3 regions of the Clostridioides sp. ES-S-0108-01 genome follow, and region 2 is predicted to be linked to each of the others. Evidence: riboswitches for the same ligand, from Rfam matches in the RefSeq annotation. Region 2 holds a riboswitch; each other region holds the start of a gene.

What was found. A riboswitch is a leader RNA that binds a small molecule or an ion and turns the genes downstream of it on or off. The one in region 2 is predicted to bind lysine.
Region 1: it holds a riboswitch for lysine, as region 2 does, so the genes downstream of both, IR152_RS02230 (aspartate kinase) here and IR152_RS06940 (YfcC family protein) in region 2, are expected to answer to the same signal.
Region 3: it holds a riboswitch for lysine, as region 2 does, so the genes downstream of both, IR152_RS05820 (aspartate-semialdehyde dehydrogenase) here and IR152_RS06940 (YfcC family protein) in region 2, are expected to answer to the same signal.

What each region holds. Positions count from the first base shown of each region.
Region 1 is NZ_JADGMN010000001.1:504,089-510,272, reverse strand. Features, by position in the region: gene IR152_RS02240 (tetratricopeptide repeat protein) at 1-380, opposite strand, end outside; gene lysA (diaminopimelate decarboxylase) at 597-1,889, opposite strand; gene IR152_RS02230 (aspartate kinase) at 1,907-3,100, opposite strand; lysine riboswitch at 3,182-3,350, opposite strand; gene IR152_RS02225 (hypothetical protein) at 3,460-4,077, opposite strand; gene IR152_RS02220 (hypothetical protein) at 4,246-5,946, opposite strand.
Region 2 is NZ_JADGMN010000005.1:139,144-145,327, forward strand. Features, by position in the region: gene licT (BglG family transcription antiterminator LicT) at 1-116, opposite strand, end outside; gene IR152_RS06935 (M20 family metallopeptidase) at 474-1,661, opposite strand; gene IR152_RS06940 (YfcC family protein) at 1,675-3,066, opposite strand; lysine riboswitch at 3,213-3,392, opposite strand; gene IR152_RS06945 (FtsX-like permease family protein) at 3,538-6,114, opposite strand.
Region 3 is NZ_JADGMN010000004.1:147,502-153,685, forward strand. Features, by position in the region: gene dapB (4-hydroxy-tetrahydrodipicolinate reductase) at 1-749, opposite strand, end outside; gene dapA (4-hydroxy-tetrahydrodipicolinate synthase) at 817-1,704, opposite strand; gene IR152_RS05820 (aspartate-semialdehyde dehydrogenase) at 1,821-2,822, opposite strand; lysine riboswitch at 3,000-3,174, opposite strand; gene dapA (4-hydroxy-tetrahydrodipicolinate synthase) at 3,252-4,133, opposite strand; gene IR152_RS05830 (L-serine ammonia-lyase) at 4,455-5,648, shown strand; gene IR152_RS05835 (N-acetyldiaminopimelate deacetylase) at 5,855-6,184, shown strand, end outside.

The DNA.
Region 1 (6,184 bases), on a different contig from region 2:
TCTTCTGTTTCATTTTGTTCTTTTTCTAATTTAGTTAATTCTTCTTTCTTTTTAGTTGCCTCTTCTTTAATAGCAGATGAACCATTTTTTATTTTTTCTATAAGTTTAAGTTCCTTAATCGCATCCTCATAATTTTTTAATTCTTCAAACTCAGTCATGTTTGACATTCTCATAGCTTGCATATACATAGCTCTTGCATTCTCATTAGTATTATCTTCTTCTAATGCAGAGGATAATGATTCCATAGCTTTTTTATAGTCATGTTTTTCTAAATATGTTTTTCCCTGCTCTACTAAATTTATTTCATCTTTTTTATTAAATGAACATCCTACAAGAAATATAGATAATATCGATATTAATAAAATTACTCTTCCTCTCATTAAATCCCTCCTTGTCATATACTTTAAATTTTATCATAATTAGAAAGTTTTTAAAATATTTTATATTTATTACAAGAAATTTGCTAGTAAAGCGAAAAATAAGCAGATATACTAAGAATGATACAACAAACTAAAAATTAATTTAGAGATACATATCTTAGCAAATCTGCTAGTAATAAACTTTAATATTTAATTTTTATTATATACTTCTTTATTTTATATCTCTAAAGCTAATAAGTCTTCATAGCTTTGTCTCTTACAAATTAGCTTATCATTTCCATCAAACACTGACACTACTGCTGCTCTTGGTATTTTATTATAATTTGAAGACATTGAATATCCATATGCACCAGTTGATGTTGTTATAAGTATATCTCCGCTTTTAATGTCCATTATATTTATATCTCCAATTAATATATCCCCACTTTCACAACATTTTCCAGCTATTGTTACATGATTCATAGTCTCATGGTTAATTTTATTCACAATACTACATTCATAACTAGCTTGGTACAACGAAGGTCTTACATTGTCTGTCATACCGCCATCTACACTTACATAAACTCTAACATCTTTTATATCCTTTATCGAACCTACTGTATATAAAGTACTTCCTGCATTTGCAACTATTGACCTTCCTGGCTCTATTACTAATGTAGGCACTTCTATTCCAAGCTCTTTACATGAATTTTCTGCTTTAATGATTATAGTTTCACAGAATTCTTTTATAGTTTTAGGTTTATCTCCTTCACTATAATAAACTCCAACTCCTCCACCTAGGTCAATTTCTGTTAACTGTATGTTGAATTTTTCTTTTATTTCTTTTACTAAGTTCATCATTATATCTACTGTATCTATGTATGGTTCTACATCAAATATTTGTGAACCTATATGAGCATGAAGACCCACAAGTTTAATATTTTTATATTCACTTAACTTTTCTATTGCTCTAAATAAATCTCCATTTACTAAAGCAAATCCAAATTTAGAGTCTATCTGTCCAGTTTTTATATAATCATGTGTATGAGCTTCTATACCAGGAGTTATTCTAAAATATATCTCTTGAGTTTTACCTTTATCTTCACATAACGCTTCAATCAAGTCTAACTCATAAAAATTATCCACTACAAATTTACCTACACCTAAATCTAATCCCATGTTTATTTCTTCTTTAGTCTTATTATTTCCATGGAAGAAAACTTTTTCCATAGGAAAATTTGATTTATAAGCTGTATATAATTCTCCTCCTGAAACTACATCTAGACACATTTGTTCTTCATTTATAAGATTGCACATGTAAAGAGGTAAAAAAGCTTTCCCCGCATAAGCAACCTTATTTTTTCCTTCTCTGGCTTTAAAATATTCTATATATTCTCTACAATTTTGTCTCACTAAAGCTTCATCAAATACATAAAGTGGAGTTTGATATTTTTTACTAAGCTCTAAACAACTTACTCCTCCAATATATAATTCATTATTATTTACGGTCATAGTTCCATGAAGTTTCATAATAGCCTCCCCAAATTTTATATATTAAATACTTCTGCTATTTTCTCTATAGCTACTTGTTTATCATCAGAATTTATAGCACAAGTTATACGAATTTCTGATGTAGTTATAAGTTTTATCATTATACCATTTTCATTGAATATCTTAAATACTTTAGCAGCAACTCCAGAAGTATTTTTCATGCCAAGACCTACTAAAGAGAATTTAGTAATATTATTATCAATTACTACATGTTCTTCATCTGTGTATTTAGATACTATCTTTTTACATTCTCCTAATTCTTCCTTTGGAACTGTAAATGATACACTTATCTTATCTAAAATAGGTGCAGTTTGGCTTATCATATCTACACTTATACCCATAGTTGCTATATCCTCAAATAAACTAGATATATTTTCTGTTTTAAAATCTTTTATTGTTATAGAACTATCATCATCACTAGTAGCTAATCCTGTTATTACTTTATCCTCTAATTTCATGTATTTTCCCCCTCTTATATACGTTCCTTTTACTGCACCACATGTACGTCCAACATAGATTTCAACACCATATTTTTGTGCAAGTTCTATACTTCTTGAATGCATTACTTGTGCACCTAAACTTGCTAGTTCAAGCATTTCTTCATATTCAATCTCATCAAGTTTACTAGCCCTTGAATATTTTCTTGGGTCTGTAAAGTAAATCCCATCAACATCTGTATATATCTCACATTTTCCATTTAATTTAACCGCAAGAGCTACAGCAGATGTATCTGAACCACCTCTTCCAAGAGTAGTTACATCGCCATCTTCATTGATTCCTTGAAATCCAGTTACTATCACGACATTTCCTTCATCTAAGCTATTTTTAATTCTTTTTATGTTTATATCATCAATTTGAGACTTTCCATGAAGACCACTCGTTTTTATATTTAGTTGATAAGCATTATAGCTTATAGCTTTACACCCAAGTGCATTTAATGCTATTGATAATAAAGATGCTGAAATCATTTCGCCAGTAGACATCAAAGCATCTAATTCCCTCTTACTAGGTTCATTACTCAATTCTTTTGCTAAATTTATATATTCATCAGTGGATTTTCCCATGGCAGACACAACTATTACCATTTGTGGATTTTCTTTTCTTCGTTCTATTATATTTTCTGCAATTGATTTTATTTTGTCAGTATCTGCTACTGAACTTCCACCGTATTTTTGGACAATTATACTCATGCTTTTTCCCCCTCAAACTAAATTTTGATAAATAAAAACGCCCAAAGGTATACTTTGGACGTGTAAATTTCATAGACCAAGTAACCTTGTAGCTCACCACTTTAAAAGTGACAGCCTTATGCATATTCTGCATAAGTCCAGAAAATTTGTCCGTCAACAAAATTTCTTCGGCTATAGACCCTTTCATCAATTATCAACACTTACCAGCTCCTATTGAATACTATTGAATACAGCTACCTCTACCCTAGGCTCATTATTTTTAATTAATTTATTAATATAGTTTTATCACACTCTATATAATATTGCAACAATTATTTTACAAAATGTGGCAAATCGCTAGTCTTCTTTTTAAAATTAACTTATATACAATTAAATAGTTTATTTAATCCTAAATCTATAAAATTTATACTGTACTCATTATCATATCTCTCTAAATCATTTAATTCAGATAAGTTATCTGGTGTAACTACCAAAACATTTGGCACTTTAAAAAACGGAATTGTAGATTTATCTATTTTTTTAGAAAGATTTTCATATTTAGAAATGTCTATTTCATTATTTAAATCAACGTCGACTAAAACTTGCTTTATACTACCAAATTGGTCTGTATATTCAATAAATAAATCGTATTTCACATCATCTACACTAACATTTCGGTAAAATCTTTTTACATCACAACCTGCAGTATTGATTCTAACAACTAACTCTGACCCTACTAGAGCCTTTATTAAATCATCTCCCTTAAAAAGCTTACTACCATTTAAATAGTATACATAAGAGAGGTCTTTATAATTATAATAATCCACATCACAAGGATATTTTTTTAGTGTATATTCACTACACATTTTTCTCAAAGTTTTTTTGAAATTTTTTTTATTGTATCTCTTTTGCTCTCCATAAATTTTTCTAAATTGAGATTCTGTAACACATCTAACCCTGCTAATTAAAAGTAATATCTCTTTTTCCATATTAGTCATAGTACATTCTCCTTGAAGTATTATTTGCAAAGTTGTACTAATATTATATTAATTTTATGATATTAAATTTACAAAGAATTAAAATAAAATAGCTAATTTTTATAGAAATAAATTCTATAAAAATTAGCTATTAACATACTAAATACTATTATCAATTATTTATTTAAACTATACATTACCTTGATTTTCAGAATCTTGAGAACTCGTATTTTCATCAGTTTCTGTTCCTTCTTTTACTTTTTTATCTTCAAAGTTTGCAATATTTAGGTTATCAAATTCTGACATTTCAATTACACCAGATTCTTCTTTTGAATACGATATTTTAACTTTATCTCCAACTTGAGTCAGTGGTAATTCGCTAGATACTTTTGAAGTAGCCTTGAATATTATCTCTTTATTTGAATCTAAAGTTACATAATAATTAGTATTTCCGCCTCGTACATCTGGGCTTATTCTTGTCACTGTACCTTCTATTACCTCATCTTTTAAATCATTATCAAGTTTTAAATCATTACCTTTAGATTCTAGTGAATCTTTATAATTTCTTAATGCTTCGTTCTTATCTTCACCTATTCCAAGTACATTATAATCTTCAACAGATACAAATGCAACTCTCTTAACAAGACCAGCCTTATCTTTTAATGATGATACATATGTTGGCTGACCCAATATATTATACATTACAGGGAATGTAGCTTCATAATTCTTTTCTTGAACATTACCCTCAGCTGATTTCATTGCAGCTGTTTCAGTAGCTCCTGGCTGTTTATACAATCTAGCCTCTTTTGTTCTAGAGTCGACTAACATAAATCCAATTGTAGATTCATCTCCACCTGAAGATGTTATACCCGTATACCAATAAGACCTATTATCATTACCATAAACTAACGATGTACCTTCTGTTGGCACTAAAACTCCCTTTTCTGATATAACAGAATTTAAAAATCCATTAACATAAACACCCCAGTCTTTAATCTGGTCTGTTATAAAGTTTTGTGGCTGGATTCTATCCACCCATTTAGGTGTGTTCTTAACATCATAAACCTTTATTTTTCCAGTTTCTGCATCAACAGTGGCTATTCCTGTAGCATTTGCTCCTCCATAACCAATTTTATGTTCATATAAACTTACAACCCAATAAGGTCTTCCTTCATCATTTATTTCAAGAGTGAAATCTGTCATACCAGCATTTACAATACCATGTATGTATAAATGTCTTTGTAAATCTTGATGTAAGTAAGCTTCTGGTTGATATACTATCTTTATTGGCTTTCCATCTATTTCTTGAACCAATTGAACGTCTTGAGGGTTACTAGCTGATACTTTTACATAACCACTTGTCCCACTTAGAGATGTTATCCATTTAATTATGTCTCTATGAACAAGAGGTGCTACCCAGTACAACTCTCCATCCACATTTTGTATATGAAATTTTCCTAATTTTGACACACTACCTATTGCTGGAACTTCTCCAAGTTTTTTGTCACCCAATTTCATGGCCATATCTTCATCTACAAGACGAATGTCATTTACACTGACAGGACTAATGTCATCAGTGAATTTACTTTCAGTTACTTTTCCCAATAGTTCTTTATATGATTTTGCATGAAATACAGGTGTAGAAGTTATAAAAGGAACTACTACAATATACACAAGTAAAGCTATTGCTATTGAAAAATTATACTTAGCAATTTTAGATGCTCTTTCATTTCTATCTAGCATCATATCTAGTATCCCTGCTACAACAAAGAAAATTATTCCTACTGAAAATAAAGATGTGAAATCTAATCTTAGTACAGGTAATTTAATAAATGCATAAATTACTACAACTATTAATGCAACTCCATATGTTTTAAGATATCGTTTCATTTAATACTCCTCTCTACAAAATGTTATTATTACTATTATTATATCCATATGTTTACAAAAAATAAATATTTATCATATTTATTATATGTTAAGATATCTTTATATATTTATACTTCTGTTTATTTAATTATATCTAATATATATATCCAAAAATACTATAAAAATACAAATAATAATAGAAATTTAAAGACTGAAGAAAGTATTCTAACTAAGATTTACGAATTCTTAATTCTCTCGA
Region 2 (6,184 bases):
ATATGGTCTCCTGTACGTTTTTTATAAGCTAAACCTCTTCCCATAACTACTATTTCCTTATGATTTTCATCAGTTGTAATAATTACATTATTATTGAGTATTTTTTCAATAATCATTGTGATGCCCCCTTTACTAGCATTAAGTTAAAATAAATCTTTTTTAATTATTTAGAATATTTAAAATGTAATTTATTACATAAAAAAAAACCTATTTATTACACATTAAATAGACTCCCATGAATCCTGAGTAATAAATAGGTTTAGCTTGTATTTAAACAATCACTATCCGTTTGTATTTTATTTTAATTATTATTTATTATATGTTAGCAAATTTATTTTTTAGTGTCAACTTTTTCTCAATATTTTAATTTTAAACAAACTATATAAATTGAATCCACAAAAATATTATTTTTATCAATAAACAAAATAAAAAAGGTATTACCATTTTTTAAGTAATACCCATTTATTTTATTTTTAGTTTAAGTGATTTTTCTTAATCTCATCAAGTAGTCCATCTTCTAGATAAATTTCTAATGCACATCCTACCATTGCTTTTACTGCTTTGTGAAGTTTATCATAAGCTTCCTCAGAATTTGCATAGTTTAGAAACTCTTTTTCATGAACATACACCATTGGATTTATATCTAAAGCTATTTCTGTATACATAGTAGGGCAAACTTGACTTACATTACCTATATCTGTAGAACCTACTGGTCCATCTTTACCTTCTAATATATCTGTTATACCCACCTCAATCAAATTATTTTTTGTTATCTTTTGAAGCACTTTGTTATTTATTATGTTGTCAAAAGAATTTTCAAAATATCTATAGGAAAGCTTAGCTCCTGTCATTAACTCTGCTCCTTTTGCACAGTTTATAACCTTTTTAGTTACTTCATCTAAATAACTTCTTTCAGCAGCTCTTACGAAAAATTTACAGGCTGCTTTTTCTGGAACTATGTTTGGAGCCTCTCCTCCATTTGAAACTATCCCATGTATTCTAACATCTGATTTTACATGTTGTCTTAGTGCATTTATCCCAGCAAAAGTAAGTTGTACTGCATCTAACGCATTAACTCCCATATGAGGATGACTAGCTGCATGTGCTGATACCCCTTCAAAACTAAACTCTAATGAATCTATTGCCAAAGCCTTGCAGTTTATATTATTAAAAGCTTCTATATGCATCTGATAACTTACATCAACATCATCAAAGGCTCCTGCTTTAACTAAATCACATTTTCCTCCTGTTGTTTCTTCAGCTGGTGTTCCTATTAGTACTATTTTTCCTTTAAAATTTTCTTTTAATTTACTTAATACTATACAAGCTCCTAGTGTAGATGCTGCAATCCAGTTGTGCCCACAAGCATGAGCTGGTTCTTTATCTTCTCCATATCCAGGAAGTGCATCATACTCAGCTAAAAATGCTATAGTAGGACCATCACTATCTCCTAATTCTGCTCTAAAAGCAGTATCCATATTACAGTACGGATAAGTTGTATCAAATCCATATTCCTTCATTTTCTCTACTAAGTACTTTGATGATATATATTCTTCTTCACCTAGCTCCGGGTTATTGAATATAAAATCACATACTTCTTCAATTTCTTTTCCAAGTTCATCCTCTATCTCATAAGCTCTTTTCTTTACACTCTCTATCATAACTTACCTCCTATTAGAATCCTAGATATAATCCTATTGTCAAGAATACCATTACAAGAATTGTTAATACTACCATTAGAGGAACTATGAATCTAACCCACTTTGACCAAGGAATATTAGCCACTGCTAATGCTCCCATTAAAACACCTGATGTAGGTGTTATTAGGTTAGTTACACCTATACCAAATTGATAAGCTGTAACTATCATTTGTCTAGATACATCAACTAAGTCTCCAAGTGGTGCAAGTACAGGTATTGTAAGTGATGCAAGCCCTGAAGCAGATGGTATTAAAAATGCTATCAAACCTTCTATTAAGAAAGTTAAATTTATAAATATAGTTTTTGGTAGTCCATTTAATAAATTTGCTGCAGAATTTAAAATTGTATCTATTATAAATCCATTTTCTGCTATTATTACGATTCCACGAGAAAATGCTATACATAGCCCTGCTGTCATTAAATCTCCTGCTCCATTTATAAATGAATTAACTATTTCATCTTGTTTAAGCCCTGATGCTATTCCTGATATTATACCTATTGCTGTAAATATCATTGCAATCTCAGTTATATACCATTCTAACTTTAAAACTCCAAATATCATAATCGCCATACCTACCACGAAAATTGATATTACCATAGCTTCTCTTTTTGTAAATTCTTTTATGTTAGTATCACTATTAGTCATTGATTCTTGATTTAGTGATATATCGTGTACTAAAGACTTTTTATGGTCTTTTTTAACTCTATTGGCATATATCATAACAAATCCTATAGATATAGCCATATATATTATAAACATAACAACTCTAAACTCTATTCCAGAACCTGGTGTTATTTGTGACAATGCTTGTGCTATTCCTACAGAGAAAGGATTAGTCGTAGCTGCCCCAAATCCAGCTGTTGCTCCTACAAATATCGTTGCCACTGCTGTTAATGAATCATATCCCATACTGGTCATGAGTGGAATAAATATCATATAAAAAGGTAGTGTTTCTTCACTCATTCCAAATGTCGTTCCACCTAGCCCAAATAGAATCATTGAGATAGGTATTATTAAAAATTGAAACCTCTTCATTTTTTTGACAGTATGAGCTATAATAGCTTCTATAGCTCCTGTTTTATTAACTATTCCAAAAGCGCCTCCAACTATCAAAACAAATCCAACTACTTGAGCTGCATCTATAAATCCATTTATAGGAGCTGAAAATACATCAGTAACACCTTGTGGATTTGATGGTGCTTTTTCATAAGTTCCAGCTACAACAACTGACCTTCCGTCTATATCCACCCTTTCAAAATTTCCACTTGGTACTATCCAAGTAAGAACTGCCATCACTACTATTAATAAGAATATTATAGTAAGTGTTTGAGGCATAGTAAACTTTTTCTTTTTTAAACTACTCATTTTTAATCTCCCCACTTTTTAAATTAAAATATTTTATTATTGCATCCCTTTTTATCCTATTTTGTATAGATGTAAAAAAGCTCAACATGGATACATGTTGAGCTAAATGTGCTAAATACAACATACCTGCATCTTCCCTTTATCTTATTTAAGATAGCTCTCCATCAAAATTCGGGATAATTTTGATGACAGTACTGTACTTATTAAATACAGTCCCAGCACTAGCTTTGGACACTAGCACTTCGGCACTTACTCCTTTTATATTGCCTCATTGGTTTCCGACCTCTTCAATATTAATCTTAGTAAATGCAACCTCTACCTCAATCTTTTTATTAGATGAGGTAATTCTTATTAAATTTTATTTATTGTAAATAATTGTAACATAATACATTAAGATTGTAAATATTGTCAGAATAATAATTGCAATATTTACAATTAAGTTTCTCCTTTTTATTTTTTATTTGAACATACTTAATCATTTTGTGAAATTCCCTCTGTTATTGATGTACCTTCTAATTTATCTCTAGATAAATATACTGCAATAAATCCTATGATGCTAAAAATAGAAAAGAGCATAAATATTTGACTCACAGGAATATCAGGCTTTATTGTTTTTTCAAAGCCTCCTGCTAAAAGAGTTTTATTTGTTTTTGAAATTCCCCAGTTATAATAGACTGTTGCAATTACAGCTCCTATTATAGAGGCAACTAGTCCATAAAATTCACTTTCAATTATTAGGATTTTTTTAATATCCTTAACACTCATTCCAATTGCTCTTAGTATTGATAATTCTTTTTTTCTAGCAATGATATTACTTCTCATAATAAAAATACTATTTACAGAAAGTATAAGTATAATTAAACACTGATATATTACTGCAAGCCGTTCCTCTGAATTTTGTTGTCCTCCATTAAATTTCAAATCTTCACCTTTACCACCAATTGATGTAAAAGCATAATCCTTTGTCAACTTCTCTAATCTTTTTTCAACTGGATATAACTTACCTTTTTTAACCATTACATAAATCTTGTTATAATATTTTTGACCTGTTAATTCTCTATAGTCATCTTCTCTAAATATCACCTGTGCTCCATTGGCATCAATATTCCCATCTTGAGATGCCGCATAAACTTCTTTCATAATAGCACTAACCTCAACCTTAAATGTTTCATACTTTTTAATACTATCTTTATATACAGGTAATTTTATATCTATGATGTCTCCAACCTTTGCGCCATCAATTACCTTTGCTTCAAATGAGTGTGTAACTTGTGAATTTGTATTGTTTACAAGTATAACTTTTTTATATTGTCCTTCTTTAACATTTGTCAAGTTTTTTCCTTCTTCAATAAACGACTCTCTACTGTTTAATAGCTCATCGCTATAACCTCTTATAAGAAGAGGATATTCATTACTATGTTCCTCTTTAAATAGTATATTTTTTCTATTTAATTCATCTTGATAGGACTTAGATATTTTTTCTTTAGGAAGCAAAACATATCCATTAGGATTGTAAAAATTTGGATCTACACTTTTTACGCCTTCTATATTTTTTATTTTCTCTATCAGATTTTTATCGACTTTATAAAATAAACTATCTGTCCCATTGTAACTACCACTTACTGTTTTATCCACACTTCCATAGGACATCCCAAAACTACCACCTGTTATTCCTTCCTCTATATTGGCTCTCAATGTACTTTTTACTGCAAAGCTAAATATAAACATAGTTCCAACCATAGTAATTGCAAGTATTGTTATAATCGTTCTAGATTTATTTCTCCATATATTTCTACTCGCGATTCTTCTAATTATGTTCCCATGTGTTCGATTTGTTTTTATAATATTATATTTTGATTTTCTTTCATACCTCTCACTACTTTTTATTGAATCAATTATGGACACCTTCACAGCTTTCCTAACTACTATAAAACTACTTGTTGATACTGATAATACTGAAACTGCAAAAGAATAAATTATACTTGGAATTCCTATAGTTAGAATAGAACTATATCCATATACTACTCTCACTCCTATATATGATAAGATTACTCCAAATAATATACCAATTATTGTACCTAAAACTATATAAATAAAACTTGATACTTTAAACATACACTTGATTTTCTTATTTGACATACCAATTGACCTCATAATCCCTATTTGAATTATCATATCTTGCAGGATAATATTAAAAATATTGTATATTACAAGGCTAGACACAATGATTAAAAGAACTGTCTTTTGAATATTTTCTTTATTCTTATAGGAGGAGTCTTTTAATAACTTAACTACACTAAATTCAGTATTTTCATGTAAATAATCCCAACCAAGGTCTAACTTTTTTTCAAGCTTACTTATAAACTTAGATGTGTTTTTTTCAAATTTAAGAAATATTGTCCCTTTATATGTATTTTTAGTCTTTAGTGGAAATTTTGATTCTTTATATACAAATGCTTGAGTCTTGATTCCACCTATAGAATTAGATAGAGAGTTATAATATCTATCCGGTTTTTCAAGTAAGCCAACGATTTTAAATGTTTTATTTGCACTATCTATTTTGTTAGTTCCCTTGCTATCGATATACTTATTCGTTAGCATTAAATCAATATTCTTATTTAATGGATTACTTATCCCCATCTGATTTGCTACTTCTTTTTCTATGACTATTTCTCCATCATTTGTTGGGCTTCTTCCTATCATCTTATAGTTAAGAGAATCTATAAAATCTTTATTAAATGAATTCAAATCAAATTTAACACCATTCGATTTATTGACTGCTTCACAAAAGTATTTAACTTTACTTGATTTTTTAACTTCATTATCGTTTTCTAGTTCTCTTGATTTCTCTATATCAATCCCCTCAAACCATACTTGATAATCTCCATGTAAGTCTTTTGCTTCTCGTATTTGAGAATTGTATCCTGAGTCCCTAATTACAATCATTGAGAAAATAAGCATCACTGAAAGTGCAATACTTGATAATAGTGCTATTGTTTTTCCTTTTTGTCTTTTCATATACGATATTGATAGTTTAAATATAGTCAAAACTTTACCTCCTCTTCTTGTATTAAATTCTCGTATAAAAAAATGCTACCTTTTTAAAAAGGTAACATTT
Region 3 (6,184 bases), on a different contig from region 2:
TATCCCAACATGCTGTCCATATTATAAAATCCTGGTTTTTGCTTAACTAAGTATTTGGCAGCAGCTATAGAACCACTTGCAAAAATACCACGAGATTGGGCTTGATGGCTTATTGTAAGGACTTCATTATCTCCAGCAAATAGAGCATCATGTTCACCAACAATGTTTCCACCTCTTATAGCGTGAATACCAACTTCATTTGGTTGCCTTTTTGCACTGCGACCATATCTACCATAATTATTTTCAACGTTTGGCAAAACCTCTTTTATAGCGTTAGCAATCATAACAGCTGTGCCACTTGGGGCATCTACTTTTCTGTTGTGATGTTTTTCTATTATTTCTATATCAAATCCTTCTAATAATTTAGATGCATCTTTAACCAATTTCACTAATACATTTACACCAAGAGACATATTATATGATTGGAATATAGGAATAACTTTAGCCGCTTCATGTATTTTGTTCATTTCTTCATCATTATATCCAGTAGTAGCAATTACTAAAGGAGTCTTCGTTTTTAAAACATAAGATAAGATATTATCTAAATTAGAGTGATGAGAAAAATCTATAACTACATCAACTTCTTCAACTATAGTGCTCATATCTTCATAGATTTTGAGGTCACCTTCACAGCTATCCATACCTCTAGCTGCAACACAAACCAATTCTAATTCACTATCTTCTCTTATAGTGTCGGCTAAAATCTTACCCATTTTTCCATCATAACCAGTTGCTATAACTTTTAACATAATTTCCTCCTATGATTAAGGGCTAACTTTTGACCAAACTTATCCTTTTACTATGCATTAATTTTTACTATGCATTAACTTTTAGTCCAAAGTTAACTAACTCTTTCTTTAATACTTCTAAATTTGCTGGGTCCATTTCTGCTAGAGGTAATCTTAAATCTCCAACATTGAATCCTAATAAATTCATTGCAGTCTTAACTGGTATAGGATTTACTTCTATAAATAAAGCTGCAATCAGAGCATCCATACCAAGTTGTAATTTTCTAGAACCTTCGATATCGCCTTCAAAGAATTTGGCTACTAAATCGTGAGTTTCTTGAGGGCAAACATTAGCAAGTACTGATATAACTCCTTGACCTCCTAAAGATAACAAAGGAAGTATAGTATCATCATTACCAGAGTAGATAGCAAAGTCATCTGGTACCAAGCTAGCTATTTCTGCAACTTGTCCTAGGTCTCCACTAGCTTCTTTTACAGCAACTATATTATCTATTTTAGCAAGTTCAACTATAAGGCTAGGACTTATATTTACACAAGTTCTTCCAGGGACATTGTAAAGTATAATTGGAAGTTTGACACTATTAGCTATTGTTTCAAAATGACGTTTAAGCCCAGCTTTATTGGCTTTATTGTAATAAGGAGTTATTATTAATAGAGCATCTACTCCTAATTTTTCAGCTTCTTGACTTAAATTAACTGAGTGCATAGTATCATTAGAACCACTTCCAGCGATAACAGGAACTCTTTTATTAACTTTTTCTACGACATACTTAATAGTAGCAAGTTGTTCTTCATCAGTCATAGTATTAGCTTCACCAGTAGTACCACAAGATACTATAGCATCAGTACCATTAGCTATTTGGTATTCAACTAATTCACCTAATTTGTCAAAATCAACCTTATTATCCTTTGTAAATGGTGTAACTAGAGCAACAGCAGAACCTCTAAATATCATATAAAATCAATCCCCTCTTTTTTATTTTTGTGTTTTATATTACAGTTACTTCTAATGCTTGTTTTTGAGTTACTATTAATATTTTACAAAATCATATATTTATACAAGTTTGTACATTATACTAAATCGTATGATAAAGCCATTTCAGCTATTTGAATTGCGTTAGTTGCAGCACCTTTTCTTATATTATCAGCAACAACCCAAAGATTTACACCATTATCAACACTAAAATCTCTTCTTATTCTTCCAATAAATACTTCATCTCTATCATCAAATTCTACAGCAGTTGGATATTCATTTTTAGCAGGATTATCAACTACTACAACACCTGGAGCCTCTTCAAGTGTTTTTACTAAATCCTCTAATTCAAATGGATTGTTAAATTCAACGTTTATAGATTCACTATGACCATTTTTTACTGGAACTCTTACAGTAGTTGCAGTTATTTTTAAGTCGTAGTTATCAAGTATTTTCATAGTTTCATTTACCATTTTCATTTCTTCTTTAGTGTATCCATTTTCAGTGAATGAATCTATATGAGGAAGACAGTTGTAAGAGATTTGATGAGGGTAGAATCCAGTAGGATTGCCATTCATTCCTTTCTCTAAATCTTCAACACCTTTAACACCAGAACCAGATACAGCTTGGTAAGTAGAGTAAACGACTCTCTTAATTTTGTATTTGTCATCAAGTGCTTTAAGAGGAACCATAGCTTGTATAGTAGAGCAGTTAGGATTAGCTATTATACCCTTATGATTTTTTATGGCTTCTGGGTTAACTTCAGGAACTACTAAAGGTACATCTGGATTCATTCTCCATTGACTAGAGTTATCTACTACTAAGATTCCATTTGAAGCAGCTATTGGAGCATACTTTTCACTAATACTTCCTCCAGCAGAGAATAATGCTATTTGTATGCCTCTATCAGTAAATGAAGTTTCCTTTAATTCTTCTACTATATATTCTTTACCACAAAACATTACTTTAGAACCAGCTGATTTAGAAGAAGAGAATAAAAATAGATTTTCTATTGGAAAATTTCTTTCTTCTAATACTTTTAAAAATGTTCTACCTACCATTCCAGTAGCACCAACTATTGCCACATTTACTTTTTTCATATAAATTCACCCCAATTTTAAATTATTAAAACATTGTTTTATTTGATTTTAGTTATACAAGTAAGATATGTTAATATTTTTATATATCCAAAAACTTTAATATTATATTAACAACTTTAATTATATACAAAAAACGCACAAAGGTATACTTTGTACGTCTAATTTATCACTCAAAGTAAACCCTGTAGCTCATCACCTATAAAAATAAGTGACAGTATTACACATGTTATGTGCAATCCCAGAAAATATTATTGCAAGAAATATTTTCTTCGGCTGTAAATCCTTTTTCCAATCATTAACACCTGCCAGCTACTATTGGATACTCTTAGTTACAGCTACCTCTACCCTAGGTTAATAGGATATTAAAATTTGATTATTCTAATAATAATACATATTTAAGAAAAAATCAACTTATTTATATATATATTGCTAAAATTTAAATCCAAAATTTGTCAACTCTTGTTTTAACACATTAAGATTAGATTCTTCCATTTCAGCTAGAGGAAGTCTTAAATCTCCAACATTAAAACCTAAAATATTCATGGCAGTTTTAACTGGAACTGGATTTACTTCTATAAATAAGGCAGCAATTAAAGCATCCATATCAAGTTGTAATCTTTTTGAGCCTTCAATATCACCTTCAAAGAATTTAGCTACTAAATCATGCGTTTCTTTAGGACAGATGTTAGCAAGTACAGAGATAACACCACTTCCACCTAATGATAATAGTGGTAGTATGGTATCATCATTACCGGAATATATAGCAAAATCTTCAGGCACTAATTTAGCTATTTCTGCAACTTGAGCTAAATCTCCACTAGCTTCCTTCACAGCAACTATATTATCTATTTTAGCAAGTTCAGCCACAACAGTTGGCTTTATATTTACTTTAGTTCTTCCTGGTACATTGTATAAAATAATTGGTAACTTAACGCTATTTGCTATTGTTTCAAAATGAAGTTTAAGACCTCTTTCATTAGTCTTATTATAGTAAGGAGTTATTATTAAAAGACCGTCCACTCCCAATTTTTCAGCTTCTTGACTCATATGAACAGACAACATAGTATTGTTTGAACCAGTACCTGCTATAACAGGTATTCTTTTATTAACTTTTTCAACTGTATATTTTATTACAGCAAAAATTTCAGATTCACTCATAGTAGTCGCCTCACCTGTTGTTCCACAAACAACTAGTGCATCTGTGTCATTCTCAATATGGTATTCGATTAATTCACCTAATTTTTCAAAGTTGACATTATTATCCTCTGTAAATGGAGTAACTAAAGCAACAGCAGAACCTTTAAATAACATATAATCAAATCTCCTTTTTATCTAAATTTAATTTTTTAAGTACAATAATAATTATAGTACAAATTAATTAATTTTAATAGGTATAGTTAATATCTTAACTGTTTAAATAAGATATTTATATTATATTAATATTATAAAAATTTGAAATAAATGTTTTATTCTCAAAATATGCATATTAATTTAATAAAATATACCAAAATGGAAATAAAAAATAAATTTTATGCGAATTTAATAACTAATAATTAATATATTTAGGTTATAATAAATATGTGCGTAAAATCTAATAATAAGTAATAATACCGAAGATTCAGGAGGAATAATATGGATACTTTAAAGGAACTTTTTAAAATAGGAAGTGGACCTTCAAGTTCTCATACTATGGGACCACAAAGAGCAGCAGAAAGATTTAAGAATGAAAATCCAGATGCAGAAAGTTTTAGAGCAATATTATATGGTAGTTTGGCAGCTACAGGGAAAGGTCACTTAACTGACTATATAATTGAAAAAACCATAGCACCTAAAAAAGTTGAAATTGTTTGGAAAGAAGATATTATAAAAGATTTTCATCCAAATGGAATGAAGTTTGAAGCTTTAGATAAAGATGGAAATGTAACAGCTGAATGGACTGTATATTCTATAGGTGGAGGGACTATAGCAGAAGAAGGTCAAAGAAACAGTAAAAGTAAGAGCATATATCACTTAGATACAATGGATGAAATAGTAAAATGGTGTAAAGAAAATGATAAGACTTTAGTAGATTTTGTGTTGGAATGTGAACCAGAAGACATAAAAGATTATATAAAAACTATAAAAGATGCTATGAGAAAATCTATTGATGATGGGCTAAGTACGGATGAAACAATACCAGGTAAACTATTATTAAAAAGAAGAGCAAGTACATTTTATAATGCATATCAAAAAGATAAGAATTTCTCAACACTTATATATGCATATGCACTAGCAACTTCAGAGCAAAATGCTTCTGGTAATATAATAGTTACAGCTCCAACTTGTGGTTCTGCTGGTGTAATACCAGGAATATTCTTTGCAATGCAGGATTTCTATAATTATGATGATGAAAAAATAATTGAAGCACTACTTGTAGCTGGAATAATAGGTAATATAATAAAAACTAATGCTTCAATATCTGGGGCAGAGGTAGGATGTCAAGGTGAAGTTGGCGCAGCTTGTTCTATGGCAGCAGCGGCAGTAGCATATTTAAAAGGTGGTACAATAGACCATATTGAATATGCGGCAGAAATAGCACTTGAACATCATCTAGGAATGACTTGTGACCCTGTACATGGATATGTTCAAATTCCATGTATAGAGAGAAATGCTATGGCAGCTCAAAGAGCTTATGATGCAGCTAATTATGCATTATTAACTGATGGCTCACATTCTGTCTCCTTGGACCAAGTCGTTGAAACAATGAAAGAAACTGGTATCGATATGCTGGATAAGTATAAGGAAACTGCTAAGGGTGGACTTGCTAAACATTTCTTCTCTTGCTAAAAAATAAAATTTTTTAATAATAATTCCCCTGTTTTGATTTATGAAACAGGGGAATTATTATTAATGGTGAATTATTTAATAATGCAAAATATTTTTATATTCAATTTAGTTTTTTATTTTTAATTAATATAGTATGTTATATAATATTTTAACTATAAGAGATATAGAAATATTTTTTTAATAAAATAGAATTTGGAGGAGATTACATGAGAGAGGCATCATATTTACAAGAGCAACTTTATAAGCATAGGAAGTTATTAAATCCTATTGCAGAGATTGGGAGAAGAGAGTATAAGACTTCAAAATACATAAGAGATTATCTTGATAAATTAGGAATTGAGTATGAAGTTTATTTAGAAACAGGTATAGTAGGTGTAATAGAAGGGAAAAGACCTAAAAAAGATATTGCTTTTAGAGCTGACATAGATGGTCTTCATAGTGAAGAAGGGGTAAAACATTTATGTGGTCATGATGGACATGCTACTATATTACTTGGATTAATTGAGTATTTAAATGATAATAAAGAAGACTTAAAT